4 regions of the Candidatus Pantoea soli genome follow, and region 3 is predicted to be linked to each of the others. Evidence: riboswitches for the same ligand, from Rfam matches in the RefSeq annotation. Region 3 holds a riboswitch; each other region holds the start of a gene.

Region 1 (7,285 bases), 1.7 Mb from region 3:
GTTGACGGTGAAAAACAGCCCCACCCAGAACGGCCGCACCTGCACTTCGCGCGTCAGAAACAGACTCAGCGTCGGCGCCTGCAGCGCGCCGGCGACGCCCACCATGAACGACACGGCCATAAAGGAGAGATAAACCGGATTGAGGCGGCGCGGCCGCGTTAACAGCGATTTCATGCAGAAATCCCTTTGAGGAAGAAAAGCAGAACCCAAAAAAAGAGCGTAGACGATTTCACAGCCGATCAAAAAAAGCCAGCAGAGATCCCCTGCTGGCGGTGAAATTGCACCCTACTCAGAAACGATTCCGCCTGGGCAGAATCCCGGGATGAGCGCCATTCATGTATGAATGCCTCCCGCTCTTTCCGTTGCAGGCAGTATGCCTTTAATATGAGGCAGTAAAAACTGAGCGATGTCGCAAAGGAGTTCCCCTTTTATGTCTTCTGCCCGTCTGCAGCAGCAATTTATCCGCCTGTGGCAACACTGTCAGGGGGAGGATCAGGCGATCACGCTGCAGGAGCTGGCCGCGCGGCTGCACTGCTCGCGTCGCCATATGCGCAACCTGCTCGCTGCCATGCAGCAGGCGGGCTGGCTGCAGTGGCAGGCGGAGGCCGGACGCGGCAAACGTTCGCAGCTGCGTTTCTGCTGCACCGGACTGGCACTGCAGCAGCAGCGCGCCGACGAACTGCTGGAGCAGGATCGGATTGACCAGCTGGTTCAGCTGGTCGGCGATAAGCATCAGGTGCGGCAGATGATTGCCGCCCATCTGGGACGCAGCTTCCGGCAGGGCAAACATATTCTGCGCGTGCTTTACTACCGTCCGCTGCCCAGCCTGCTGCCGGGTTCGCCGCTGCGCCGCTCGGAAACCCATCTGGCACGGCAGATTTTCAGCGGCCTGACGCGGGTAAATGAGGAAAACGGGGAAATTGAACCGGATATCGCGCACCACTGGCAGCAAACGTCTCCGCTGCACTGGCGCTTCTTTCTGCGCCCGGCCATTCGCTTTCATCACGGCCGCGAACTGGCGATGGAGGATGTTATCGCCTCGCTGGAACGGGTGCGCAGCCAGCCGCTGTTTTCCCATCTGGTCCGCCTGCACGCGCCGGCTCCGTGGACGCTGGATATTCATCTCAGCCAGCCGGATCGCTGGCTGCCATGGCTGCTGGGCAGCGTCAGTGCGATGATTCTGCCGCGCGAGTGGCCCGCGCTGCCCAACTTTGCAGCGCAGCCGGTTGGCACCGGCCCCTACAGCGTGGTGCGTAATCAGCAGACGCAGCTGAAGATTGCCGCTTTTGACGACTACTTTGGCTACCGCGCGCTGATTGATGACGTCTCCATCTGGGTGTTACCGGAGATCAGCGATGAGCTGGTCTATGCCGGTGTAAAGCTGGAAGGGGAAAGCGCAGATGAAAAGTCAGAGGAGAGCCGGCTGGAAGAAGGCTGTTACTTTCTGCTGTACGATCAGCGATCCGCACGCGGACGCGATGCCGACTTCCGCCGCTGGGTCAGCTATCTGCTGAATCCGGTGGCGCTGCTGAATCATGCCGGCGTGGGCTATCAGCGCTACTGGTTTCCGGCTTATGGCCTGCTGCCGCGCTGGCATCACCGGCGCGATCTCGATCCCGTCAGCAAACCGCAGGGGCTGACGCAGCTGACGCTCAGCTGGTACAGCCAGCACGTTGAACACGAAGGCATTGCCAGTGCGCTGCGCCCGCTGCTGGCGCAGCAGGGTGTCACGCTGATAACGCGTGAAGTCAGCTATGAAGAGTGGTATGCCGGCGCGGGCGACAGCGATATCTGGCTGGGCAGCGTCAATTTCACCCTGCCGCTGGAGTATGCACTGTTTGCGCAGCTGTATGAGCTGCCGCTGATGCAGCACTGTGTTCCGCTCGACTGGTCAGCCGATGCCGCACGCTGGCGCGACAATGCGTTGCCGCTGGCGGAGTGGAGCCGCCAGCTGGTCAGCCACAACTACCTGCATCCGCTGTTCCATCACTGGCTGCTGCTGGAAGGGCAGCGCAGCATGCGTGGCGTGCGCCTCAATACGCTGGGCTGGTTTGATTTCAAGTCCGCCTGGTTCGCCCCGCCGGATCTGTGAGGCTTTCGCGCTGTCACAGAAGTGACTACACTAAGCCGTTCTCAACGGGGTGCCGGATAACTGGCTGAGAGAGACCCGTCGAACCTGATCCGGTTTGTACCGGCGTAGGGATTTGAGAGGCCTGCTGCTCAGATCCTTTGCGACTCAACGTTATCTTCTCCTCAAGGAGCGCAAAGTGTTAAACAAAGTTCTGCCCGTGCTGCTGCTGGTATGCGCACCGGCGCTTGCTGCCAAACCTGTCCTCACCGTTTATACCTACGATTCCTTCGCCGCTGAATGGGGCCCCGGCCCGGCGGTAAAAAAAGCCTTTGAAGCGCAGTGCGGTTGCGAACTGAAATACGTGGCGCTGGAAGATGGCGTTTCCCTGCTTAACCGGGTTCGTATGGAAGGCAAAAACAGCAAGGCCGACATTGTGCTGGGCCTGGATAACAATCTGGTCCAGGCGGCGGAACAAACCGGCCTGTTCGCTCCCAGCCAGGTAGATACCCGCACTCTGCAGCTGCCGGATGGCTGGCACAACAGCACGTTCATTCCGTTCGATTACGGCTATTTCGCCTTCGTTTACGACAAAACCAAACTGAAAAATCCGCCCAAAAGCCTGCGGGAGCTGGCAGAAAGCCCGGAAAAATGGCGCGTGATCTATGAAGATCCCCGTACCAGCACGCCGGGGCTGGGCTTGCTGCTGTGGATGCAGAAAGTGTTTGGCGAACATGCGGATCAGGCCTGGCAAAAGCTGGCGGCCAAAACCGTAACGGTCACCAAAGGCTGGAGTGAAGCCTACGGCCTGTTTCTGAAAGGCGAAGGCGATCTGGTGCTGAGCTACACCACATCACCCGCCTACCATCTGATCGAAGAGAAGAAAGATCAGTATGCAGCCGCGCCGTTCAGCGAAGGACATTATCTGCAGGTGGAGGTGGCCGCCCGACTGGCCGGCAGCCAGCAGCCGCAGCTGGCTCAGCAGTTTATGCAGTTTATGGTGTCCCCGGCCTTCCAGCAGACGATACCCACCGGCAACTGGATGTATCCGGTGATCAAAACCGCGCTGCCCGCCGGTTACGCCACGCTGCCGGTGCCGGCTGACGCGCTGCAGTTTACCCCTGCCGAGGTCGCTGAACACCGCGCCGCCTGGATTCGTACATGGCAACAGGCCGTCAGCCGTTAATGCCCGGCTGGCTGATTCCGGGGGCGTTCAGCGCGCTGCTGCTGTGTGCGGTGGCGCTGCTGGCATTTGGCGCGCTGCTTGCCGCCGCACCCGCCACCGACTGGCAGGCGCTGCTGAGCGACAGCTATCTGCATCATGTACTGGCCTTTTCATTTGAACAGGCCCTGCTCTCTGCGCTGTGCTCGGTCGTGCCTGCCATACCGCTGGCCCGGGCGCTCTATCGCCGCCGTTTTCCTGGCCGCGCCCTGCTGCTGCGCCTGTGCGCCATGACGCTGGTGCTGCCGGTGCTGGTGGCGGTATTTGGCCTGCTGAGCGTTTACGGGCGTACTGGCTGGCTGGCGCAGCTCTGTGCCGCGCTCGGCCTCTCTTATCATTTCTCTCCCTATGGTCTGCAGGGCATTCTGCTGGCGCACGTTTTCTTTAATCTGCCGCTGGCCACCCGCATGCTGTTGCAGGCGCTGGAGAGCATTCCCGCTGAGCAGCGGCAGCTGGCAGCCCAGCTGGGCATGCGCGGCTGGTGGCTGTTTCACTGGCTGGAGTGGCCGTGGCTGCGCCGCCAGATCCTGCCCACCGCCGCGCTGATTTTTATGCTGTGCTTTGCCAGTTTTGCCACTGTGCTGGCGCTGGGCGGCGGCCCGCAGGCCACCACGCTGGAACTCGCCATCTATCAGGCACTGAATTTTGATTACGATCCTGGCCGCGCCGCGCTGCTGGCCCTGCTGCAGCTCGGCTGCTGTCTGCTGCTGGTGCTGCTGAGCCAGCGCTTCAGTCAGGCTATCGCGCCGGGCAGTCAGACGCTGCGCGGCTGGCGCGATCCGCAGGACAGCAGGCTGGCGCGCGTGGCCGATGCACTGCTGATTGGCCTGGCGCTGCTGCTACTGCTGCCTCCGCTGGCGGCGGTGGTGGTGGATGGGTTACACGGCGGCGTAGCGGGCGCGCTGCAACAGCCCGCACTCTGGCAGGCTACCTTTACCTCGCTGCGCATTGCGCTGGGGGCGGGCGTGCTGTGCGCGGTACTCACCCTGATGTTGCTGTGGAGCAGCCGCGAGCTGCGCCAGCGTCAGCGCCTGCTGAGCGCGCAGGCAATGGAGATGAGCGGCATGCTGATCCTCGCCATGCCGGGTATCGTGCTGGCCAGCGGCTTCTTTCTGCTGTTCAATGCCACAACAGGCCTGCCGCAGCGCGCCGATGCGCTGGTGATCTTCACCAATGCGCTGATCGCCATTCCCTATGCAATGAAAGTGCTGGAAAACCCGATGCGCGACCTGAGCGTACGCTACGGTCCGCTGTGCGCCTCACTGGGCATCAGCGGCTGGCATCGCCTGCGACTGATCGAGCTGCAGGCGCTGCAGCGCCCGCTGGCGCAGGCGCTGGCCTTTGCCTGCGTGCTGTCGATTGGCGATTTTGGCGTGGTGGCGCTGTTTGGCAGCGTCGATTTCCGCACCTTACCGTTTTACCTGTTTCAGCAGATTGGCGCTTATCGTGGGGCAGACGGTGCCGTTACCGCCCTGCTATTGCTGCTGTTATGCCTGCTGCTTTTTACCCTGATGGAAAAATTACCGGGTCGCCATGCTGACACTGAATAACCTGACTTACCTGTACCAGCATCTGCCGATGCGCTTCAGCTTTCACGCCGAAGCCGGTGAACGCCTGGCGATTCTCGGCCCGAGCGGCGCAGGCAAAAGCACCCTGCTGAGCCTGCTCGGCGGCTTTCTGCCGGTCAGCCAGGGCGAACTGCATATCAACGGCGTGGATCATACCCACAGCGTGCCCTCCGCACGACCGGTCTCAATGCTGTTTCAGGAGAACAATCTGTTTCCGCACCTTACCGTGCAGCAAAACATGGGGCTGGGGCTGCATCCCGGTTTAAAACTGACGCGCGATCAGCAGCAGCAACTGCTGCACGTTGCGCATCAGACCGGCCTGCAGGAGATGCTGTCGCGCCTGCCAGGCCAGCTCTCCGGCGGCCAGCGTCAGCGCGTGGCGCTGGCGCGCTGCCTGCTGCGCAATCAGCCGGTGCTGCTGCTGGATGAACCCTTCTCCGCGCTCGATCCGGCCCTGCGCGGCGAAATGCTGCAGCGGGTGCGCGAAGTGTGTGAGGCGCGACAGATTACCCTGCTGATGGTGTCGCACAGCCTGGAGGATGCGCAGCAGATCGCCGCGCGCAGCCTGGTGATCGTTGACGGACGGGTCTGGTGGGATGGCCCGACCGCCGCGCTGCTGCGCGGTGAAAACGCGGCGGCGGCGATTCTGGGCGTCAAAGCGCGTTAGGCGAAAAACACCTTCCACAGCAGTTGCAGAAAGACGGGCATCATCGGATGGAACAGCAGCGCGATAAACGCCGCGATGCCGGTCAGCGCCATCAGTGGCGCCAGCCAGCGCAGACGGGATAGCGGCAAATAGCCGCTGGCCCAGTCGCGGGTTTTGCCGCTGCGCCACCAGCGCCACAGCAGCCAGCCCCCCAGCCACAGCAACAGCACCACCAGCAGCAGCAGCCACTTAAAGCTGTCGCCCTGCGCCTGCGGTACATCGATCGCCACGCCCGCCAGAATGCCCGGCATCAGGTACGCCGGCGGCCACAGGACACAGCCGATAATATTGGGCGGCAGGAATTTGCGCACCGGCAGCTCCAGCATGCCGGCGGCCAGCGGGATCAGCGGACGTGTCGGCCCGACAAACCGTCCGACAAGAATGGTAAACATGCTGTGCTGATGCAGCGCGTGCTCGGTTTTATCCAGCAGCCCCTGATACTTTTTCAGGTATTTCCAGCGGTGCAGCGGCCCCTGGAATTTCCAGCCAATGCCATAGGAAACCCAGTCGCCGATCAGGCAACCCGCCAGCCCGGCCGCCCAGGCCGGATACAGTCCGATCTGACCGCTGCCGACCAGCGCGCCGAGGCTGGCCATTAATACCGTGCCCGGCAACAGCAAACCCACAAACGCCAGCGATTCTAAAAAAGTGACCAGCGCCACGGCGATCAGCGCGTACTCCAGCGATTGCGTAAACAGGTGTTGAATCCAGGCTTCCATAAATATCCTCTGCGGAATATGAAGGCTGGATTGTCCTGAGCCTGCGCCACAGCGTCAAGGCAAGATTTACCGCTGGCTGCGCCGGTCAGCTGATACTGGATAAACATCCATGTTATACTGACAGCAATTCACTATCCGGAGTTGACGTGACCGACGCGCGCGCAGGATTTCTGCTCACCCGCCACTGGCGGGATACCCCCACCGGCAGCGAAGTGGTGCTCTGGCTGGCGACCGATAACGGCCCGCAGCGGCTGGTGTTGCCCGCTCAGGAGTCGGTGGCTTTTATTCCCGAGGTGTTTCGGGCGCAGACCGAAGCGCTGCTTGCCGGTGAGCGCCAGGTGCGCCTGCAGTCACTGACGCTGAAAGATTTCCGCCGCCGCCCGGTGTTTGGTCTTTATTGCCGCAGCCACCGCCAGCTGCAGCAGCTGGAAAAACGCCTGCGTGAAAACGGCATTGCCCTTTACGAAGCGGACATCCGTCCGCCGGAGCGCTTTCTGATGGAGCGCTTCATTACCGCGCCGGTCTGGTTCAGCGGCGAGGCGCGCGGCGACAGCCTGGTGAATGCGCGCCTGAAACCCCATCCGGACTATCGTCCGCAGCTGAAGTGGGTGTCGCTGGACATCGAGACCACCGAGCGCGGCGAACTGTACTGTATTGGTCTGGAAGGCTGCGGTCAGCGGCAGGTCTATATGCTGGGCCCGCCGGTCGGTGACGCCAGCGCGCTGGATTTTGAGCTGATTTATGTCGACAGCCGCCCGCAGCTGATGGAACAGCTTAATGCCTGGTTTGCACGCCACGATCCGGATGTGCTGATTGGCTGGAATGTGGTGCAGTTTGACCTGCGCGTATTACAGAAACACGCCGATCGCTACGGCATTCCGCTGCGCCTGGGCCGCCAGCAGCAGCCACTGGAGTGGCGCGAACACGGCTTTAAGCCGGGGGTATTTTTTGCGCAGGCCGCTGGCCGGCTGGTGATCGACGGTATCGAGGCGCTGAAATCAG
Region 2 (7,285 bases), on a different replicon from region 3:
AGCCTGGCGACAGCGGTCTTTGGCGGTTTTACGCCGGTGGTCTCCACCGCGTTAATCGAATACACGGGTGACAAAGCGTCACCCGGCTACTGGATGAGTTTTGCCGCACTGTGTGCCCTGCTGGCCACACTTTATCTCTATCGCCGCAGCGCGTTAGCGCTGCAGACGGCACGTTAATCAGGGAGCGAAATGATGCGTAAATTACCCTTTTCATTGTCTGCGGCACTGGTCCTGACCGCACTCAGCGCGGGTGTGCGGGCGGAGCAGATCACCGTCATGATCTCCGGCGGCTTCCGCGCCGCGCTGGAGCAGCTGGCACCTGCCTATGAAAAACAGAGCGGCGATCAGCTGGTGATTATTCCCGGCCCGTCAATGGGCAAAACGCCGCAGGCCATCCCTAACCGGCTGGCGCGCGGCGAGAAAGCGGACGTGGTGATCATGGTCGGCGATGCGCTGACCCATCTGCAACAGCAGCAGCAAACCCTGGCCGGATCGCGTGTTGAACTGGCAGACTCGCCGATTGGTGTGGTGGTGAAGAAAGGAACAGCCGTGCCGGATATCAGCAGCGATGAAAAGCTGCGTAACGTCTTGCTGCAGGCGAAATCGGTAGCCTATTCAGACAGCGCCAGTGGCCGCTACGTCAGCACCACGCTGTTTAAAAAACTGCAGATTGACGGACAGATGCAAACCAAAGCGCAGATGGTCGAGCGCATTCCGGTAGCCTCAGAGGTGGCAAAAGGGCGCTACAGCCTTGGCTTCCAGCAGGTCAGTGAACTGCTGCCGGTGCCGGGGGTAACGTTCGCTGGCGAACTGCCCGCCGATGTGCAATACATCACCCGCTTTGCCGGCGCGGTAACGGTGCACGCGGCGCATCGCGCCCAGGGCGAAGCGCTGCTGGCGTTTCTCGCCTCGCCAGCCGCACAAAAGGTGGTGAACGCGACCGGCATGCACAGCGTGACCGCACAGGCTGCAACTAAGCAGCCGGATGCTGTTCCGTGATCAGCTTTTCCAGTTCTGCCGCCATGTACGACTGGATACGCCCGCGCTGACGAATCAGCCCGACCGAGCGGGTGACCACCGGATCGATCAGCGGCAGGTGCGTCAGCACCGAATGACCGGCGGAAGGCAGTGACATCGCGGGCACGGCAGCAATGCCGATGCCCGCTTCTACCATCCCCAGCAGGGTTGTCACATGCCGGGTTTCACAAATACTGGCGCGTGCCGGCGTTAAATGTCCCAGTGCCTGGTCAAGCAGGGTGCGGTTGCCCGAGACTTTATCCAGCGCGATGTAATCCTGCTGAAAATAGTCCTGCCAGCGCAGTGCGGCTTTTCGCGCCAGCGGATGATCGTGACGGCAGGCTGCCACATACACATCTTCCACCAGCGGGATAAACTCCAGGCTGGGATGCAAATTGCGGGCAAAACAGATGCCAAAATCCGCCTGGCCGCTGCTGACGGCTTCCAGTACGTTACCCACGCTGCTGTCGATGAGCTTGATGCGTACGCGCGGGTAGCGCGCCTGAAAGCGACGAATCACATCGGGCATAAAGTAATAAGCGGCGGAGGGCACCGTGGCGACGGTGACCAGCCCGGTCCGCTCCTGACTGACCTGATTCACATCCGCCAGTACCGCTTCGACGCTGGCGAGCAGCTGTTCTGAACGTTCGGCAAAATTCTGACCAAACAGCGTCAGGGTGACGCGCCGCGTGGTGCGATCGAACAGCCGGGTGCCGAGCGCGGATTCCAGCTTTTCAATCCTGCGGCTCAGCGCCGACTGCGACAGACAGATGGACTCTGCCGCAAGGCGAAAATTGCCGTATTCCACCAGCGCGCGAAAGGCATACAGATCGTTGAGGTCGAAGTTAACCGGCATGGTAAGTGACATCCTTCAGAAAAAAACGGTGCGCAGCAGAATAGCCTGACTCGTGGCGCTCACCTTATCTGTTCCGCGCCGCAGGCAACCCTGCGGACGGCGATTTATGTGATTCAGATCCCATTCTGCAAATCACTTCTATACTCATACCTTTCTTTACACAGCACTGCGCTGTGTTTGTCGTTTAACAGGGATGCATCCATGCAAAACGCTTCATCACCCCCACCGGAGGAGAGCGGCGCGCTCACCTTCACCGTCCGGCAACGTCTTTTTTTCGTGGTGCTGGTCGCCACCATGGGCGCGCTGGCCTACGGCTACGACACCGGCATTATCTCCGGTGCGTTACCCTATATGACGCTGCCGGCCTCGCAGGGCGGCCTGAATCTTACGCCGTTTACGGAAGGACTGGTCACCTCAGCGCTGACGTTCGGTTCTGCGGTGGGCGCCTTTCTGAGCGGATACGTATCAGACCGGTTTGGTCGCCGCATTACGTTACGCAGCCTGGCGCTGCTGTTTGTTGCCGGCGCGCTGGGGACGACCCTTGCCCCGGACGTCGAAATCATGGTGGCAATGCGCTTTATTCTCGGCATCGCCGTTGGCGGCGGCTCCTCCACGGTGCCGGTCTTTATTGCGGAAATCGCCGGGCCGAAACGGCGCGCGCCGCTGGTCAGCCGCAATGAGCTGATGATTGTCTCAGGGCAGCTGCTGGCCTATGTGGTGAGCGCCTGTATGAGCCTGCTGCTGCACGATCCGCACATGTGGCGTTACATGCTGGCGCTGGCGATGGTACCGGGCGTGCTGCTGTTTGCCGGCACTTTCTTTGTTCCCGCTTCACCGCACTGGATGGTGGCCGAAGGACGCTTTAACGAGGCGCTGCGTATTCTGCGCAAATTGCGTGAGAACCCGCGGGAAATCAGGAAAGAGATGGCAGAAATGCGCCAGCATGCCCGTGAAGCGCATCAGGGGCCGGCGGCACGCGAGCTACTGAAAGAGCGCTGGATTGTACGGCTGCTGCTGATGGGCTGCGGCATGGGCATTGTGCTGCAGTTCACCGGGGTAAACGCCTTTATGTACTACACGCCAATCATCCTGAAAAGCACCGGCATGGGTACCAGCGCTTCGATTGCGGCCACCATCGGTAACGGTGTGGTCTCGGTGCTGGCAACCTTTGCCGGTATCAAAGCCATCAGCCATTTCGGCCGTCGTCCGATGCTGATGACCGGCCTGACGATTGTGATCGCCATGCAGCTGGCGCTGGGGGCGGTACTGGTGTTTATGCCGCACAGCATGACGCAAAGCCTGCTGGCGCTTGGCTGCATCCTGGTGTTTTTATTCTTTATGCAGATGTGTATTTCGCCGGTTTACTGGCTGCTGATGTCAGAACTGTTCCCGATGAAAGTGCGCGGGGTACTGACTGGCTCAGCGGTGGCGTTTCAGTGGATCTGTAATGCTGCGGTGGCCTTTGCCTTCCCGCCGCTGCTGTCGCTGGTGGGCAATAACGCCTTCTTCATTTTTGCCGGGATTAACGTGGCATCGCTGATTTTTGTCATGCTGGTGCTGCCGGAAACGCGCGGCAAATCACTGGAGCAAATTGAAACGCACATGCGTGAACGCTTCGGTGACGCGGCGGCAGACGCGTCTTCTGCGGCATAATCCTGCGGCGATTATTCGTTGTCGACCGTGCGGCGCTTTGCCTCACGGCGACAACGTTCCGAGCAATACTGCACCTGCTCCCAGCACTTCTCCCACTTTTTCCGCCAGGTCATGGGTTTGTGACACTGTTTGCAGTAGCGCACTGGCAGCGATTGCTTGTTGCCTTTAAACGTCTTCATCCGCCTTTTTCTCCACGCATTACTTCGCTGCCGCCGTTGTCATTCAGCTGCACGTTTTATTGCCGTTTTACTAATAATCTTCCATCGCGATAAAAGCGCGTGTGCGACTGCTTAATTAAGCAGCAGTGCAAACAGGGCCGCATTAAAATAGGAATTTTTACCTGTATTACTTTTTGCCGGCCTATTATATTGCCGACTGACGATGTACCGTCTGCCAGGGATACGGCGCACAAACAACAATCAAATTAACATAATGACATTCCATTAGCATTAATGGTAATGAGGATTTTAATGCTTTTAAAACGCAGCCTGAGTATTGCCGTGGTATTACTGGTGACCTTATCTGTAACCGCGTGTGGCATGTCACACCGTGGCCGAAACACCGCGATTGGCGCGGGTGTGGGTGCCGTGGGTGGCGCTGTTCTGACTGGCGGCAGCACCTTTGGTACGCTGGGCGGTGCAGCCATTGGCGGCCTGATCGGTCATGAAGTAAGCCGCTAATTTTAGTTTGTTGCAACGGTTTCATTATTTTAATAAATAGTGAAACCGTTAAATTCATTTATTGTTTTCGCGGCTTCCTTCCGCACCGTATAAACCAGATTGCTTTTCCGTACGCAATAAACCCTGCACAGATTTCGCTTAAATTCGGTACAGGGTGGTAATACCATCATCCTGCTGCAGCCTTTACTCCACCACAAGCTGATGAATAGCCAGCGCGGCGCGAGCGGCTTCCTGACCTTTTTTAATGAAATGGTCGCGATAGAAGTTTTCAATTACCTCTGCCGGCTGGAAATTGTGCGGCGTTAGCGACACCGAAAACACCGGTACATTGGTGGTCAGCTGCACGTTCATCAGGCCATCCACAACCGCCTGCGCGACAAAATCATGGCGATAAATGCCGCCGTCCACCACCAGCGCCGCGCAAACAATCGCATCATAGTTGCCGGTTTCAGCCAGACGTTTTGCCAGCAGTGGCATTTCAAAGGCGCCGGGAACATCAAAGGTTTTCAGCTGATGTTCAACCTGCTGTTCTGCCAGGGCCTGGCGGAATCCCACCAGCGCATTATTCACTATCTCGTTGTGCCATCCCGCTTTAATAAAGGCGATTCTGAAGGTATGCATAGGGCTTCCATAAGTAGCTGAAAAAAGCATAAGTGAATAAAAAATCTGTGATTTTTTTCACTCAGGCAAGGTGATTCTGGTATATCACATGTCGCGCGTGCGATCCACCACGCCCGACGCGCTGCTTGACGTCCGGCAGCGCCTGCAATACAAATAGAGCCGTCGGGGGAGTCTCGCCACAGAGACTGAGAGGCTGATAGCGCACTGCGCGGTTCAGCGACCCTTTGAACCTGACCCAGTTGATACTGGCGTAGGAAGACTGACGGCGTGCTGTAACGCGCTGTCTGGCGCAGAGCGGCATCCTGCCTTCGCGCTATCCCTTCTCCTGTATCCACGGGTCTCAGTCAACACTGAGAGGCCGATGTGAATTTCCTTCTGATTGCGGAACCGGCATTGTGAGCCGCTGGAGCGTACTGGGCTGCGGCGTGGCCGGTCTTTGTGTGGCAACCCTGCTGGCTGAACAAGGCGAAACCGTTGAGGTTTTCGGCGATGCATCCCGCCGTCCCGCCTCCTGGTTTGCCGGCGGGATGTTAGCCCCCTGGTGTGAAGCGGAAAGCGCCCCTGCGGATGTCATTCGCCTGGGACAACACGCCGCCGGGTGGTGGCAGCAGCGGGTCAGCGGCGTGGCGCACCGCGGTACGCTGGTGGTTGCGCCAGCGCGGGACAGCAACGAGCTGACGCGGTTTGCCCGCATGACAGAGCAGCACCAGTGGGTGAATCCTGCAGAGCTGGAGCCGGCGCTGGACGGGCGCTTTGCCCGCGGGCTGTTTTTTGCCCGTGAGGCGCACCTCGATCCGCGCATAGCGCTGACGGAACTGCGCGAACGCCTGCTGCAGCGTGGCGTATGCTTTGACGCCACTGCACCCTCCGGACGCATCATTGACTGCCGGGGTATTCACGCGCAGCCCGCACTGCCGCGTCTGCGAGCTGTGCGCGGTGAGATGCTGATCCTGCACAGCGATGAGCTGCACTTTTCCCGCCCGATCCGTTTACTGCATCCCCGCTTTCCCTGCTACCTGGTGCCGCGCCAGGGCGGGCATCTGATGCTGGGTGCCACCATGGTAGAGAGCCAGGATGCCAGCCCGATCAGCGCCCGCGCCATGATGGAGCTGCTGAGTGCCGCCTGGGCGCTGCACCCGGCGCTGGCCGAGGCGCGAATTATCGAAAGCGCCAGCGGACTGCGTCCGGCCTATCCGGATAACCTGCCGGAAATCCATTTTCACAATGAAACGTTTTACCTTAACGGCCTGTATCGGCACGGCTTTTTACTGGCACCGATGCTGGCAGAACAGCTGATGCAGCGCCTTTCCGGAGAAGTGATAAATGAATATTCAGCTTAACGGCCGTGAAATAACAACAACGGCGCGCACGCTGCGGGAGCTGCTGGCCGAACAGCAGATTGATGCAGGCTGTGTCGCCAGCGCGGTCAACGGCCAGTTTGTGCCCAGAAATCAGTATGACAGCCTGCAGCTGGAAGAGGGCTGTCAGCTGGAAGTGCTGTCACCAATGCAGGGAGGATAACGATGTTTTACGATTTTGCCGGCACTTCCCGCTTCCTGCTGGGCACCGCAGGTTACCCGTCACCTGCGGTGCTGCAGCAGGCCATTGCGGCTTCCGGCACCGGGATCATCACCGTCAGCCTGCGCCGCGAAGGCGCCGCCGGGGCGGCGTTTCGCGAGCTGCTGACCGGCCTGAAGCTGCGTATTCTGCCTAACACCGCGGGTTGCCATACTGTTAAAGAGGCGGTCACCACTGCGCATATGGCGCGTGAGCTGTTTGATACGCGCTGGATCAAACTGGAGGTGATTGGTCATGCCGACACCCTGCAGCCGGACCCGTTTGCGCTGGTGGAAGCGGCCCGCATCCTGTGTGAGGACGGGTTTCAGGTATTTCCTTACACCACGGAAGATCTCATTGTCGGTGAAAAGCTGCTGGAAGCGGGCTGCGAACTGCTGATGCCGTGGGGCGCGCCAATTGGGTCCGGTCAGGGGCTGCGCAACCTGGATGGTCTCAGGGCGATGCGCGCCTGGTTCCGCGACACGCCGCTGATCATTGATGCCGGTATTGGTGCGCCGTCGCAGGCTGCTCAGGCGATGGAATTGGGCTTCGACGGCATTCTGCTGAACACCGCCGTGGCCAAAGCCGGCGATCCACCCGGGATGGCCAACGCGTTCCGCCTTGCGATCGAAGCCGGGCAGGCCGCCTGTGCCGCCGGACTGATGGAGAAGCGCGACATGGCGGTCGCTTCGACGCCGATTTTTGGCATGGCCAGTTTCAGCTAAGGAGTGACGATGGAGCGCTATCAGCGGCAGATGATGCTGCCGGAAATGGGCGAGGCGGGGCAGCGCCAACTGGCGCAGGCCTGCGTGCTGGTGGTCGGTGCCGGCGGGCTGAGCGCCACGCTGTTACCGCAGCTGGTGGGGGCGGGCGTCGGCCGGCTGCGGCTGTATGACGACGA
Region 3 (7,285 bases):
CGGCCGACGTGCAGCAGCCCGCTTATGACCGCCGCAGCCTGACTACCCGCATGGTGCATATCGGCTTTGGTGCTTTTCATCGCGCCCATCAGGCGCTGGCGGCCGATCGCCTGGCCGCACAGGGCAGCGACTGGGGCTACTGTGAGGTCAACCTTAACAGCGGCGCGCTGATCAGCGCGCTGCGCCAGCAGGACCATCTCTATACCCTGACGGAAATGGCCGACGACCACCTGCAAACGCGCGTGATTGGCGTGATTACTCAGGCGCTGCATGCGCGCAGCGACGGCAGCGCGGCAGTGACAGAGGCCATGTGTCAGCCAGACGTAGCCATTGTTTCGCTGACGGTAACGGAAAAAGGCTACTGCGCGCTGCCGTCGAGCGGGCAGCTGGATTGGGACCATCCGGATATCGTGCACGACCTGGCGCATCCGCAGACGCCACGCTCGCTGCCCGGCCTGATTCTGGCCGCGATTGCGCGTCGTCGCGAGCGCCAGCTGCCGCCGTTCAGCGTGATGTCATGCGATAACATGCCGGAGAATGGCCAGGTCACGCGCAACGTAGTGACGCAGCTGGCACAGCGCAGCAACCCGGCGCTGGCGGAGTACATTCAGACGCACCTGACCTTCCCTTCAACCATGGTGGATCGCATTGTGCCGGCCATGACCGACGAGGCGTTTACCCGCCTGGCGGCGCGCCTCGGCAGCCACGATCCGGTTGCGGTTGAAGCGGAGCCGTTTTTCCAGTGGGTGATTGAAGACAACTTTGTGAAGGGTCGCCCGGCCTGGGAAAACGCGGGCGCGGAGCTGGTCAGCGACGTGCTGCCGTTTGAAGAGATGAAACTGCGCATGCTGAACGGCAGTCACTCGTTTCTGGCGTATCTGGGCTATCTGGCCGGTTATACACATATCAGCGACTGCATGGCTGACGCCCATTTTCGGGCCGCCGCCCGCCGGCTGATGCTGCAGGATCAGGCGCCCACCCTGCGTATCCAGGGTGTCGATCGGGTAGCTTATGCCGATGCGCTGCTGGCACGTTATCAGAACCGCGCCATTCAACACCGCATCGCTCAAATCGCCATGGACGGCACGCAAAAGCTGCCGCAGCGTCTGCTGGACAGCGTGCGCTGGCATCTGCGCAACGGCACGCCGTGCGATTTTCTGCTGCTGGGTGTGGCAGGCTGGATGCGCTTTATCAGCGGTGTGGATGAACAGGGCGCGCCGATTACCGTGCGCGATCCGCTGAGCGCGCAGCTGGCAGGCATTGTCGCGAACAGCGAGGATGGCGCACAGCGCGTTGCCGCACTGCTGCGACTGCAGACGGTGTTCGGCGACGACCTGCGCTATCACACCGCCTTTGTCTCGCGGCTGACCGAACTCTATCAGCAACTGCGCACCGCCGGCGCGCGCGCCACGGTCCAGGCCCTTGTCACAGAAGGGTCAGGCGGTTGCACAAATGTGTAGCGCGGACGCAGCGTGCTGATTAGACTGAGCCTTTCTCATCGGGCTGGTCAGCGCCAGCCGTAATACGGATATTGCTGCATGTCGATTGCCTATACCATCACCACCAGCGAACCGGTGAATCAGCAGATTTACCGCTACCTGCGCAAGGACATCGTGACCTGCGTCATCCATCCGGGCTCACTGCTTTCAGAGAAAGAAGTGTCTGCGCGCTTCAACGTTTCGCGTCAGCCGGTACGCGAGGCGTTTATTAAGCTGGCGGAAGCCGGTCTGGTGCAGGTATTGCCACAGCGGGGCACGTTTGTGCGCAAAATCTCAGCGCAGCGCGTGGCTGACGGACGCTTTATCCGCGAAGCGGTGGAGATTGCCGTAGTGCGCCGCGCCGCGCTGGAGATCGGGCCCGCGGGTTTAATGGCGCTGGAGCACAATCTGCAGTTGCAGCGTCTGGCCGCCGAACGCCATGACAGCCAGGCCTTTCTGGCGCTGGATGATGAGTTTCACCGCCTGATCGCCGAAGGCATCGACTGCCTGCTGGCGTGGGAGACGGTAGAAAACATCAAAGCGACACTGGATCGCGTGCGCTTTCTGACGCTGAGCGAAGTGTCACCCCCGGAAAACCTGATCCAGCAGCATGAAGAGATTTATCAGGCGCTGAAAGCGCAGGATGCCGACGGTGCGGAAGCGGCGATGCGGCGACATCTGCAGGAGATGATCCTGACCATCACGCCGATTGCTGAGCGCAACAGCGCCTGGTTTGAGGGGCTGTAACGCGCCGCGCCCTGCTCTGCCGGACAGCTGCGAACGCTGCCCGGCCTGCAGCGCAGCGGGCGCGTTACGCGTTTTGACCTCCGCCCGCGCCACAGCCCTGTCCGCCTTGCGGCAGCAGCGCTACCACCAGCGGTGAAAGTGGTGCACCGGTCCGATACCTTTCCCGACCTCCAGCGAATCCGCCTGCAGCAGCGCGCCCTGCAGCCAGGCTTTGGCCTCTTCCACCGTGGCGGCCCAGTCGCTGTGGCGCGGTCGCAGCGCAGCCAGCGCCGCCGACAGCGAGCAGCCGGTGCCGTGCGTGTGCCGGGTATTGACGCGCGGCGCGGTGAAGCGCTGGCGGCCGGCGCGGGTGATCAGCCAGTCCGGGCTCTCACTGTGCTGCAGATGGCCGCCTTTCATCAGCACCGCCTCGCAGCCCAGATCCAGCAATGCAGCGCCCTGCTGCAGCATGCTCTTTTCATCCTGCGCCACGGCACACCCCAGCAGCGCGGCGGCTTCCGGCAGATTCGGCGTGATCAGCGACACCTGCGGCAGCAGCCGTTCGCGGATAGCGGCAACCGCCTCCGGTGCCAGCAGCGCATCGCCGCTTTTAGCAATCATGACCGTATCCAGCACCACAAACGGCAAACGGGCGCGATTCAGCTTCTCCGCCACCACCTCCACCACCGCCGTTTCCGCCAGCATGCCAATTTTCGCCGCATCAATGCGCACGTCGTCCAGCACGGAATCCAGCTGAGCCCCGACAAATTCCGGCGCAATGCGATACACCGACTGCACGCCGCAGGTGTTTTGCGCCACCAGCGCGGTGATGACGCTGGTGCCGTACGCACCCAGCGCGGAGAAGGCTTTGAGATCGGCCTGGATCCCGGCACCGCCGCTGGGATCGGTGCCGGCAATGGTCAGCGCGTTGATCCGTTTCATACTGCTACCTCCAGCGTCCACAGCGCGTCGATAAAGGCCGCAACAAAGCTGCCCGGCCCGGCCACGCTGCGAGCCGCCTGTTCGCCGGCCAGCGCCATCACGCCACAGGCGGCGGCGATATGCTGCAGCCTGTCGCCCGGCAGGCTGGCAAAGGCGGCGACCACAGCCGATAGCGCACAGCCGGTGCCCACCACGCGCGTCATCAGCGGACTGCCGCCTGGAATAGCCAGCATCCGGCTGCCGTCGGTGACGTAATCCACTTCACCGGTTACCGCGACAAGGGTGCGGTAACGCTGCGCCAGCGCCGCGGCGGCATCGAGTGCGGCATCCGCCTGGTGCACGCTGTCCACCCCGCGCCCGCCAGCCGACTGCTGTGCCAGCGCCAGAATCTCTGAGGCGTTACCGCGAATGGCGGCGGGCTGCAGCGGCAGCAGCTGCTGGCAGAATTCCGTGCGCAATGTCAGCGCGCCCACGGCGACCGGGTCCAGTGTCCACGGCTTGCCGGCCTGCTGCGCCGCCTTTACGGCGGTCAGCATCGCTGCGCTGCGCTCCCGCGTCAGGGTGCCGACATTGATCACCAGCGCATCGGCAAAGCCGGCAAATTGCGCCGCTTCCTGCGCATCAATCACCATTGCGGGTGAGGCGCGCAGCGCCAGCAGCACATTCGCGGTAAAGGTTTGTACCACATCGTTGGTCATGCAGTGCACCAGCGGTGCCTGCTGACGCAGCAGCAGCAGTGAGTGCGCAAGCTGCGCGGAGGAGAGAAGGTCAGGCTGTGTCATAACGCTCCTAACCGGCGATCAAGAAGGCGAATGCGGTCAGGCATCTGACTTCCCTACGCTGGCATTATCCAGATCAGGTAATACGGGTTTTTCTCAGCCTTCACAAAGAAGGGCACCCCGAGTCATGCACGCAATGCGCGCGCGTCACCAGCATAATCGCAGCGAATCGGCTTGTAAATCATGTGGGTGCTGGCCAGAAAGCGGGCGCAGATCAGGTTGAAGCGTGCGCCGGAAATGCGTAAACCGCGGTGCCGATCAAAAAAGCCTGTCTGCGCAGAGGGGTCTCCGCAGCGCTATTGTGATTGAACAGGGGCAAAACCGGCTATTTTTTCCTCACCTGCTCTCGGTTTGATGCGCGTCAAACTGCGGCGCGGCAGAAAACGGCCTAATCCCTCTCCGGACATTCTTCACTGGCCTCACTGCTCCGGATATCTGCATGTTGTCAAAACTGTTTAGTCTGATTCCCCATGGCCACCGCTGGCATCGCATCAGGATTTCCCGCAAAGGCGCCCTGCGTCCCGGCAGCCGCGCCGGCCTTGCCACGCACATCACCGCACGCTGCCAGCGTTGCGGGGCGCGGATAGAGAAAATCTATTATCGCGATATCAGTGATGCGCAGGCGCGGCGCTGGCTGGGATAAAAAAAAGCCCCGCAACACAGGTTGCGGGGCGGTTGCGTGGCTATCGCAAAATCTTATTCAGCCGGTTGCGTGCGGATCAGGTAATCAAAGGCGCTGAGTGACGCTTTCGCTCCTTCACCGCTGGCAATGATGATCTGCTTGTACGGCACGGTGGTGCAGTCACCGGCCGCGAACACCCCTTTCAGGCTGGTTTCGCATTTTGCATCGATGATGATCTCACCCATGCGGTTGCGCTCCACTGCCCCTTCAAGGAAGCCGGTATTCGGCAGCAGACCAATCTGCACGAAAATGCCGCTGAGGGCAAGGTCGTGGCTGGTCTGCGTGGTGCGATCAATATAGCTCAGGCCGGTGACTTTGCTGCCGTCGCCTTTTACTTCCGTGGTCTGCGCATTCAGAATCACATCTACGTTTTTCAGGCTGCGCAGCTTATCCTGCAGCACTTTGTCGGCGCGCATTTCACCTGCGAACTCCAGCAGCGTAACGTGCTCGACAATCCCGGCCAGGTCGATAGCAGCTTCAACGCCGGAGTTACCGCCGCCGATGACAGCGGTGCGCTTGCCTTTAAACAGCGGGCCATCGCAGTGCGGGCAGTAGGTTACGCCTTTGGTGCGATACTGCTCCTCACCCGGTACGCCCATGTTGCGCCAGCGTGCTCCGGTGGCAATGATGATGCTGCGTGATTTCAGCACCGCGCCAGAGGCGGTTTCAATGGCGTGCAGGCCGCCCTCTTTCGCCGCAGGAATCAGCTTGATGGCGCTCTGGGTATCAATCACGTCCACATCGTAGTCGTCGACGTGTGCGCGCAGTGAACCTGCCAGTTTCGCCCCTTCGGTTTTCGGCACCGAAATGTAGTTTTCAATGTCTACGGTATCCAGCACCTGGCCGCCGAAGCGTTCGCCCATCAGGCCGGTACGGATGCCTTTACGCGCAGAATAAATGGCTGCCGCTGCACCTGCCGGGCCGCTGCCGACAATCAGCACGTCGTAAGCGGCACGCTTGTTCAGCTCTTCCGCGGCGCGCTTATCCGCATTGGTGTCAACCTTGCCGACAATTTCTGCCAGGCTCATGCGGCCCTGACCAAACTCGTTGCCATTCAGGTACACCGCCGGCACGCCCATAACATTGCGCTCGGTGATTTCATTCTGGAACATACCGCCGTCAATTGCCGTGTGGCTGATGCGCGGGTTCAGAATCGCCATCAGGTTCAGCGCCTGCACCACGTCCGGGCAGTTGTGGCAGGAGAGCGAATAATAGGTTTCAAAATGCAGGTCGGTATCCAGCGCCGCCACCTGATCCAGCAGGCTCTGCGCTTCTTTCGACGGATGCCCACCGGTCTGCAGCAGTGCCAGTACCAGTGAGGTAAATTCGTGGCCCATCGGCGAACCTGCAAAACGCGGGCCGCTGTGGCTGCCTGGGTTGGTGATCAGGAAAGAGGGTTTACGGACCGGGCGATCGTTCTCTTCACGGAAGCTGACTTTATCAGACAGGCTGGCGATATCCGTCAGCAGCGAACGGATCTCTGCGGATTTCGCACCATCATCCAGCGTGGCAATCAACTCAACCGGTTTTGTTAATTTCTCAAGGTAAGCCCTGAGCTGGGTTTTTAAGTTAGTGTCGAGCATAGTGAGTTCCTGTGAAGAAAATCGGGTGCCGCAGCACCCGATAGAAGAAAGATCGAAGGGCCTGAACAGACTTAGATTTTGCCAACCAGGTCCAGAGAAGGTGCCAGCGTTGCGTCGCCTTCTTTCCATTTAGCCGGGCAGACTTCACCTGGGTGAGACGCCACGTACTGAGCCGCTTTCACTTTGCGCAGCAGATCGGATGCGTCACGGCCAATGCCTTCTGCGGTGATCTCGATGGCCTGGATGATACCTTCCGGGTCAACGATGAAAGTACCGCGGTCAGCCAGACCTTCTGCTTCACGCATGATTTCGAAGTTACGGGTCAGTGCGCCAGTCGGGTCGCCGATCATCGCGTATTTGATTTTCGCGATGGTTTCAGAAGAACCGTGCCAGGCTTTGTGGGTAAAGTGCGTGTCAGTGGAAACGGAGTAGATGTCTACGCCCAGTTTCTGGAACTCTTCGTAGTGGTCTGCTACGTCACCCAGTTCAGTCGGGCAAACGAAGGTGAAGTCAGCCGGGTAGAAGAAGAAAACACTCCATTTACCTTCAACGTCTTTCTCGGTTACGTCGATAAATTCGCCGTTTTTGAATGCTGCGTTTTTAAACGGTTTGATTTTGGTATTAATGATAGACATGGTGACCTCCGTTAAAAGATGTGATGAAGGCTACATAATTTCCGGGCCAACTTCTAATATGCAGACGTTATCAATCAGATAATCAAAAGCTATCAAAAGCCTGAGGCCAGATATCATGCGGCTTGCCGCGGCATTCTACACATAAAACCCATGCCTGTGACAGGCTTTATCTTTTCGCCGCGCCGCTGCTACTTTTATAAACATTCATTCACCTTTGCCGGACGAAGGGTGAGACAACAGCCTGGCGCACGCCTTTCTCGTGCCCGGCCTGTCAGGCGCGGCGTGATATCACCGCGCTGCGTCATCGTCCCGCTTTTTACAATGGAGTCTGGTCGTGAAAATTCGTCCCTTTGAGGAAGCCGATCGCCCTTTTCTGCGCACGCTGTTCCTGGCTGCGCGCCGCCACAGCTGGACATGGCTGGATGGCGATGCGTGGCAGCTGGAGGATCTGGATGCGGTC
Region 4 (7,285 bases), 1.6 Mb from region 3:
CGCTGACGCGACCGGTGCAGCGCCCGGTTGAGATCACGCAGTGGGACGCGGTGCTGGAATTGCTCAGCAGCCGGACCGGCGGCGATACCCTGCAGCTCGGCAGTGGCATGCCGGATTTATCACAGCCAACGCTGAAACCCCTATGGAAAATCATGGCGCGCCAGGCGCAGAAGCAGGATATCGCCACGCTTAACTACGACAGTCTGCTGGGCGTGACGGCCCTGCGCGAAGAGGTCGCGCGCCTCGCCATCGACAGCGGCTGTCAGCTGACGGCGGAGGATATTGTTATTACCACCGGCTGCCATGAGGCGCTGTCGGCCTCGGTGCGTGCGGTCTGCGAGCCGGGCGATATTATCGCCGTCGAATCGCCGGCTTTTCATGGCACCATGCAGACGCTGCGCGGCTTCGGCATCCGGGCGATTGAGATCCCGACTGATTCGGTAACCGGCATCAGCCTTGAAGCCCTTGAGCTGGCGTTTGAACAGTGGCCAATCAAAGCCGTGGTGGTGGTGCCCAACTGCAATAACCCGCTGGGTTTTATCATGCCGGAAGCACGCAAGCGCGCGCTGCTGACGCTGACGCAACGCTTCGATGCCGCCATCATTGAGGACGACGTATATGGCGAGCTGGCGTGGGAGTATCCGCGGCCAATTACCCTGAAATCGCTGGATATGGATGGCCGCGTGCTGCTGTGCAGCTCCTTTTCTAAAACGCTGGCACCGGGTCTGCGTGTGGGCTGGGTCGCGCCGGGGCGCTATCGCGATCGCGTGTTGCACATGAAATACATCGGCACCGGCTCGACGGCAACGCAGCCGCAGCACGCGGTGGCGGAGTTTATCCGCCAGGGGCACTACCTGCCGCACCTGCGCCGCATGCGTCAGGTGTATCAGCGCAACTATGAAACCTTCAGCTGCTGGGTGCGTCATTACTTTCCCTGCGGCATTTGCGTGTCGCGGCCGCAGGGCAGTTTTCTGATGTGGGTTGAGCTGCCGGAAGCGTTTGACGCCGTGCGGATGAATGCTGAATTGCGGGCGCTGAATATTCAGGTCGCCGTAGGATCGCTGTTTTCGGCGTCGGGGAAATACCGCAACTGCCTGCGTCTGAATTATGGCCTGCCGATGAATGCGCAGACCGAGCGGGCGGTGGCGCAGCTGGGCGCGGCGATTGAGCGTGCGATGCATGCAGCCAGTACCGATGCACCTGCTTCCTCCGTGACGGATTAGCGTGAAGGGCAGGGCCGGACAGAGAGTCGGGGAAGCCAGCCCTGGCCCGCTGCAAGCGACAGCGGGCAGGCTTACTTTAGCGATCTCCTGTATCGGTACCAGTGCTGAAGATTGAGGCTGTGCAACGGATTCCGCGTTTCGTTATCCGGATACAGAAGATGACGGCGTCTCTGCGATCCCGCTTCCGGCGCCTGCGATATCCAGCAGCTGCCGGGTGGCAGCACGCCAGTCCGGCGCCTGGGTAATCGCGCTCACCACCGCAATGCTGCCGACGCCGGTGGCTTTCACCTCTGGCGCACGTGCCAGTGTGATTCCGCCAATGGCGACGGTAGAAATATGCGGTAAGCGCGCCAGATGGCGCTTCAGTTCCGTCAGGCCCTGCGGTGCGGAAGGCATCTCTTTGGTCTGCGTCGGGAAAATGTGGCCAAGGGCAATGTAAGAGGGGCGCAGCGCCAGCGCGCGATCCAGTTCGGCGTCGTCATGCGTGGAGATCCCCAGACGCAGGCCGGCGTTACGAATGGCAGCCAGATCGGCCACCTCCAGATCCTCCTGACCAAGATGCACACCATAAGCCTGATACTGAATAGCCAGCCGCCAGTAATCGTTGATAAACAGGCGGGCACGATACTGTTTGCCGAGCGCGATGGCGGTACGCACCGCCTCCTCGACCTCATGCTCCTGACGATCTTTAATGCGCAGCTGGATAGTCCGCACCCCGGCGTCCAGCAGGCGTGCGATCCACGCCGTGCTGTCGACCACCGGATAGAGCCCCAGCTGCGGGGCGGTCGCGGGAAAAGCGTGTGTCATGATTATTCCTCTTTCAGGGCATCGGCGGCGTGATAGAGTTCGCCGCCGCGGCTGCGGAAGGCATCGGACATCTGTGCCATGCCGATCGCCACCGGCTGCGCCTCCGCTTCCTGGCGGGCAGCAAATTCCCGCACCTCCTGGGTGATTTTCATTGAGCAGAATTTCGGGCCACACATTGAGCAGAAGTGCGCCACTTTGCCGGACTCCTGTGGCAGTGTCTCATCATGAAAAGCGCGTGCCGTATGCGGATCAAGGGCGAGATTAAACTGATCCTCCCAGCGAAATTCAAAGCGCGCTTTCGACATAGCGTTATCGCGGATCTGCGCGCCGGGATGGCCTTTGGCAAGATCGGCCGCGTGGGCAGCGATCTTGTAGGTAATCAGCCCCTGCTTCACATCCTCTTTGTTGGGCAGGCCCAGATGCTCTTTCGGCGTGACGTAGCACAGCATGGCGCAGCCAAACCAGCCGATCATGGCGGCACCAATGCCGGAAGTGAAATGATCGTAGCCCGGCGCAATATCCGTGGTCAGAGGGCCAAGCGTGTAAAATGGCGCTTCGTGGCAGTGTTCCAGCTGCTCGGTCATATTGCGGCGAATCATCTGCATTGGCACATGACCCGGGCCTTCAATCATCACCTGTACATCGTATTCCCAGGCAATTTGCGTCAGCTCGCCCAGCGTGCGCAGTTCGGCGAACTGGGCTTCATCGTTGGCATCCTGCACTGAACCCGGACGCAGACCGTCGCCCAGCGACAGCGAGACATCGTAAGCGGCGCAGATTTCGCAAATCTCGCGGAAGTGCTGATACAGGAAGTTCTCCTGATGGTGCGACAGGCACCATTTCGCCATGATCGAGCCGCCGCGTGAAACGATACCGGTCAGGCGCTTCGCGGTCATTGGCACATAACGCAGCAGTACGCCCGCGTGAATAGTAAAGTAATCGACGCCCTGTTCTGCCTGCTCCAGAAGCGTGTCGCGGAAAACTGCCCAGCTCAGATCTTCGGCAATCCCGTTCACTTTTTCCAGCGCCTGATAGATGGGCACGGTGCCAATGGGCACCGGACTGTTACGCAGAATCCATTCGCGCGTTTCATGGATATAGCGGCCGGTAGAGAGATCCATTACCGTATCCGCCCCCCAGCGCGTTGCCCACACCAGCTTTTCCACTTCCTCTTCGATTGAGGAGCTGACCGCAGAGTTGCCAATGTTGGCGTTAACCTTCACCAGGAAATTTCGTCCGATAATCATCGGTTCCGATTCCGGGTGATTGATATTGGCCGGAATAATGGCGCGGCCGCTGGCCACTTCCTGGCGGACAAACTCCGGGGTGATATTTTGCGGCAGCTGCGCGCCAAAACTGTGGCCCGGATGCTGCTGTAACAGCACTTCGCTGCGAATGCGTTCACGGCCCATGTTCTCGCGCAGGGCAATAAACTCCATCTCGGGCGTAATGATGCCCTGGCGCGCATAGTGCAGTTGGGTAACCCGCCGGCCACGAATGGCGCGGCGCGGTTGGGGCAGGTGTTCAAAGCGCAGGTGGTCAAGGCCGTCATCGGCAAGACGCTGCTGGGTGTAGGCGGAACTTTGCTGGCGCAGCGTTTCGCTGTCGCCACGCTCTTCGATCCAGCCGGCGCGCAGTTTCGCCAGGCCGCGATGGACATCAATGGCCGCCGCCGGATCGCCATATGCGCCGGCGGTGTCATAGACCGGCACTGGTTCATTTTCGGCGTAATGCGGCTGATCTTTCGTACCGCCAGTGTGGGTAGGGCTGAGCTGGATTTCACGCATCGGCACCCGGATATCCGGCCGGCTGCCGGTGATCCAGATACGCGTTGAATTGGGGAACGCGGTTCCCTGCAGTGAATCAATGAATTCCTGCGCCCGGGCGCGTTGCTCGCGACGAGAAGGTTTAGCATCAGACATAGCAAATTTCCTGTCATTAAGGGGAAGTTGCTTGTCCGGAGTCCGGAAGGAGTAAGCGTGCCGTTACCGGCGGAACGCCAGCCACACGCTGATACTGACTACTCTTGTTCCCTTCGCAGGTACTAACCTGATCAGGTTCCGCGGATCCCGAATGAACGGTCTCAGCCCGATAGGGCACTCCGACAAGGTGTACGTCTCAGGGTGTCCGCTGCTGCAGCGACACCCCCAACGTTATGCCTCTGGCAGGCATAAAAAAACCCACTCAGCATAAGAGGGGTTTTCAGGAATCACAAGTTTTTTACCACCGCGCCGGCTTAAGCGGGACGGGCAATGGTGCTGTCGTTGGCGACCGGCGGGCGCGCCAGCTGGTTATCCCAGGCAAGCTGAATCAGTTTATCTTCCAGGGTAAAACGCGACTCCAGCGCTTCACCGACTTCCGACAGCGCCTGCTGGAAATCCACGCAGTTGTCGTCATTGATCGCCTGCTGCAGATGACTGTCATACAGCTGCATGATGCGGTCGGTGTTGCTCTCCAGCGCCGGAAAAATCTGTGCGGACGCAATCATCGGGCTGTCGCCTTCCATCTCTTTGATGATGCGTTCATAAATACCAAAGTGGCCAGCAGAGAGATAGTCGACCAGATAGTGACAGAAACCGTCCAGCGCCTCTTCATCCAGCGCGCTCAGCGCTTCTTTGTGCGGCTTCATGCCAATTAAAGCGTAGTAAGCAACAAGCAGTTGCCGGCGGTCGCGCAACCAGGCGTCGACGAATTCATTACCGCCACCTACACGCCTGGTCAGGTTATCTAACTGGGTAAGCATACGGGACTCCAGGTGAGTTATAGTTGTTTATTACACACACTTAACAGCATGATTTCAGCGTGCCATTTGACGCTAAGGACAACGATTAAGATGCAACGTGAGATCTCAAGCGTAGACGCTGGCTGGTGGATTGTCAGCTCGGAACAGAAACTTTGGTTGCCGCAGGGCGCGTTGCCGCATGGCTTAGCCGCAGAATTTGGTCTGGTGGGCTGTCAGGGACTGCAGATCGGCGAATGGCTGGGGGAAAATGTCTGGCTGATACGTGAAGCGCGTCCGGAAAGCATGGCCTCTGTTCGTCAGCTGATCGACGAAGATGTCGGCCTGTTCCAGCTGGCCGGACGCGGTGTGCAGCTGGCAGAATTTTACCGTTCGCATCGCTGGTGTGGATACTGCGGTCATGAAATGCAGTTCAGTAAGCGCGAGTTCGCCTGCCTGTGTCACCACTGCCATGAACGCTACTATCCGCAGATTGCGCCCTGCATTATCGTGGCGATCCGCCGCGGTGAAGAGATCCTGCTGGCAAATCACGCCCGTCATCGCAACAGCATCTACACCGTGCTGGCGGGTTTTGTTGAAGTCGGCGAAACGCTGGAGCAGGCGGTAGCGCGGGAAGTGATGGAAGAGAGCAATGTCCGGGTGAAAAATGTGCGCTATGTGACCTCCCAGCCGTGGCCATTCCCGCACTCGCTCATGATGGCCTTTATGGCCGAATACGACGGTGGTGAGCTGCAGCATGACGGCAAAGAGCTGCTGGATGCCGGCTGGTTCCGCTACGACGACCTGCCGTTACTGCCACCGCCGGGCACTGTCGCACGCCGGCTGATTGAAGACACGGTGGCGCTGTGCCGCGCCAGCGCGGCCTGAAAATGCTACACTGCCGCCCTTAGCATGAGAGAGCCCATTATGAGTGAACTGAAGAACGATCGTTATCTGCGCGCCCTGCTGCGCCAGCCGGTAGATGTTACCCCTGTCTGGATGATGCGCCAGGCCGGACGCTATTTGCCGGAGTACAAAGCCACCCGCGCCGAGGCCGGTGATTTTATGTCGCTGTGTAAGAATGCGGAGCTGGCGTGTGAAGTCACCCTGCAGCCGCTGCGCCGTTATGCGCTGGATGCGGCGATCCTCTTCAGCGATATTCTGACCATTCCGGATGCGATGGGACTGGGGCTGTACTTTGAAACCGGCGAAGGGCCACGTTTCTCCCGCCCGATTACCTGCCGTGCGGATGTAGACAAACTGCCCGTGCCCGATCCGGAAGACGCGCTGGGCTACGTGATGAATGCCGTGCGCACCATCCGCCATAACCTCAAGGGTGAAGTACCGCTGATCGGTTTTTCCGGTAGTCCGTGGACGCTGGCTACCTACATGATTGAAGGTGGCAGCAGCAAGGCGTTCACCAAAATCAAAAAAATGATGTACGCCGATCCGCAGACGCTGCATGCGATGCTGAACAAACTGGCGGATAGCGTCATTCTTTACCTGAACGCGCAAATCAAAGCCGGTGCGCAGTCGGTAATGGTGTTCGACACCTGGGGCGGCGTGCTGACCGGTCGGGATTACCGCGAGTTTTCGCTGTATTACATGCATAAAATCGTTGATAGCGTACTGCATGAAAACGAAGGGCGTCGCGTGCCAATCACCCTGTTCACCAAAGGCGGCGGGCAGTGGCTGGAAGCGATGGCAGAGACCGGCTGCGATGCGCTGGGACTGGACTGGACCACCGATATCGCTGATGCGCGTCGCCGTGTCGGGCACAAAGTGGCGCTGCAAGGCAACATGGACCCGTCTATGCTGTATGCACCGCCTGCGCGCATTGAGCAGGAAGTCGCTGGCATTCTGCAAGGCTTTGGCGCAGGCGAAGGGCATGTATTTAACCTCGGCCACGGCATCCATCAGGATGTGCCACCCGAACATGCGGGGGCGTTTGTCGAGGCGGTGCATCGTTTGTCACGACAGTATCATCAGGAATAAGCATGGATTTAGCCGCACTACGTCAGGAACAGTTACAACGCGCCGCTCATGTAGTGCGGCAGGATGACTTTGATGTCATGCCGCCGCGCCTGATTGGCGGTGCCGATGTCGGATTTGAACAGGGCGGTGAGGTGACCCGCGCCGCGCTGGTTATTCTGGAATACCCTTCATTAACGCTGGTGGAGCATCGCATTGCGCGCATTGCCACCACCATGCCGTATATCCCCGGTTTTCTCTCTTTCCGCGAAATCCCGGCGCTGCAGGCCGCCTGGCAGCAACTTTCACAGCAGCCCGATCTGCTGTTTGTGGACGGGCACGGCATTTCCCACCCGCGTCGCCTGGGGGTGGCAGCGCATTTCGGCTCGCTGATCGATGTGCCGACCATTGGCGTGGCCAAAAAACGCTTATGCGGACGGTTTGCCGATCTCGACCCGACGCCCGGCAGCCGGCAGCCGCTGATGGACAAAGGAGAACAGATTGGCTGGGTATGGCGCAGTAAAGCGCGCTGCAACCCGCTGTTTGTCTCGACGGGCCATCGCGT

What was found. A riboswitch is a leader RNA that binds a small molecule or an ion and turns the genes downstream of it on or off. The one in region 3 is predicted to bind thiamine pyrophosphate.
Region 1: it holds a riboswitch for thiamine pyrophosphate, as region 3 does, so the genes downstream of both, thiB (thiamine ABC transporter substrate binding subunit) here and thiM (hydroxyethylthiazole kinase) in region 3, are expected to answer to the same signal.
Region 2: it holds a riboswitch for thiamine pyrophosphate, as region 3 does, so the genes downstream of both, D8B20_RS19120 (FAD-dependent oxidoreductase) here and thiM (hydroxyethylthiazole kinase) in region 3, are expected to answer to the same signal.
Region 4: it holds a riboswitch for thiamine pyrophosphate, as region 3 does, so the genes downstream of both, thiC (phosphomethylpyrimidine synthase ThiC) here and thiM (hydroxyethylthiazole kinase) in region 3, are expected to answer to the same signal.

What each region holds. Positions count from the first base shown of each region.
Region 1 covers NZ_CP032702.1:700,525-707,809, reverse strand. The annotation lists gene D8B20_RS03200 (MFS transporter) at 1-174, opposite strand, end outside; gene sgrR (HTH-type transcriptional regulator SgrR) at 431-2,092, shown strand; TPP riboswitch at 2,128-2,221, shown strand; gene thiB (thiamine ABC transporter substrate binding subunit) at 2,268-3,254, shown strand; gene thiP (thiamine/thiamine pyrophosphate ABC transporter permease ThiP) at 3,230-4,840, shown strand; gene thiQ (thiamine ABC transporter ATP-binding protein ThiQ) at 4,824-5,525, shown strand; gene D8B20_RS03175 (DedA family protein) at 5,522-6,283, opposite strand; gene polB (DNA polymerase II) at 6,430-7,285, shown strand, end outside.
Region 2 covers NZ_CP032703.1:378,190-385,474, reverse strand. The annotation lists gene D8B20_RS19155 (MFS transporter) at 1-177, shown strand, start outside; gene D8B20_RS19150 (substrate-binding domain-containing protein) at 193-999, shown strand; gene psrA (L-proline-binding transcription factor PsrA) at 974-1,873, opposite strand; gene D8B20_RS19140 (sugar porter family MFS transporter) at 2,075-3,526, shown strand; gene D8B20_RS19135 (DUF2256 domain-containing protein) at 3,538-3,705, opposite strand; gene D8B20_RS19130 (YMGG-like glycine zipper-containing protein) at 3,997-4,206, shown strand; gene D8B20_RS19125 (6,7-dimethyl-8-ribityllumazine synthase) at 4,390-4,827, opposite strand; TPP riboswitch at 4,982-5,101, shown strand; gene D8B20_RS19120 (FAD-dependent oxidoreductase) at 5,223-6,167, shown strand; gene thiS (sulfur carrier protein ThiS) at 6,151-6,348, shown strand; gene D8B20_RS19110 (thiazole synthase) at 6,351-7,109, shown strand; gene D8B20_RS19105 (HesA/MoeB/ThiF family protein) at 7,119-7,285, shown strand, end outside.
Region 3 covers NZ_CP032702.1:2,412,628-2,419,912, forward strand. The annotation lists gene D8B20_RS11220 (mannitol dehydrogenase family protein) at 1-1,460, shown strand, start outside; gene D8B20_RS11225 (GntR family transcriptional regulator) at 1,539-2,225, shown strand; gene thiD (bifunctional hydroxymethylpyrimidine kinase/phosphomethylpyrimidine kinase) at 2,346-3,146, opposite strand; gene thiM (hydroxyethylthiazole kinase) at 3,143-3,928, opposite strand; TPP riboswitch at 3,962-4,058, opposite strand; gene D8B20_RS11240 (hypothetical protein) at 4,365-4,568, shown strand; gene ahpF (alkyl hydroperoxide reductase subunit F) at 4,622-6,190, opposite strand; gene ahpC (alkyl hydroperoxide reductase subunit C) at 6,262-6,825, opposite strand; gene D8B20_RS11255 (GNAT family N-acetyltransferase) at 7,160-7,285, shown strand, end outside.
Region 4 covers NZ_CP032702.1:222,638-229,922, forward strand. The annotation lists gene D8B20_RS00990 (aminotransferase-like domain-containing protein) at 1-1,223, shown strand, start outside; gene thiE (thiamine phosphate synthase) at 1,365-2,030, opposite strand; gene thiC (phosphomethylpyrimidine synthase ThiC) at 2,033-3,952, opposite strand; TPP riboswitch at 4,044-4,144, opposite strand; gene rsd (sigma D regulator) at 4,267-4,773, opposite strand; gene nudC (NAD(+) diphosphatase) at 4,864-5,637, shown strand; gene hemE (uroporphyrinogen decarboxylase) at 5,677-6,744, shown strand; gene nfi (deoxyribonuclease V) at 6,747-7,285, shown strand, end outside.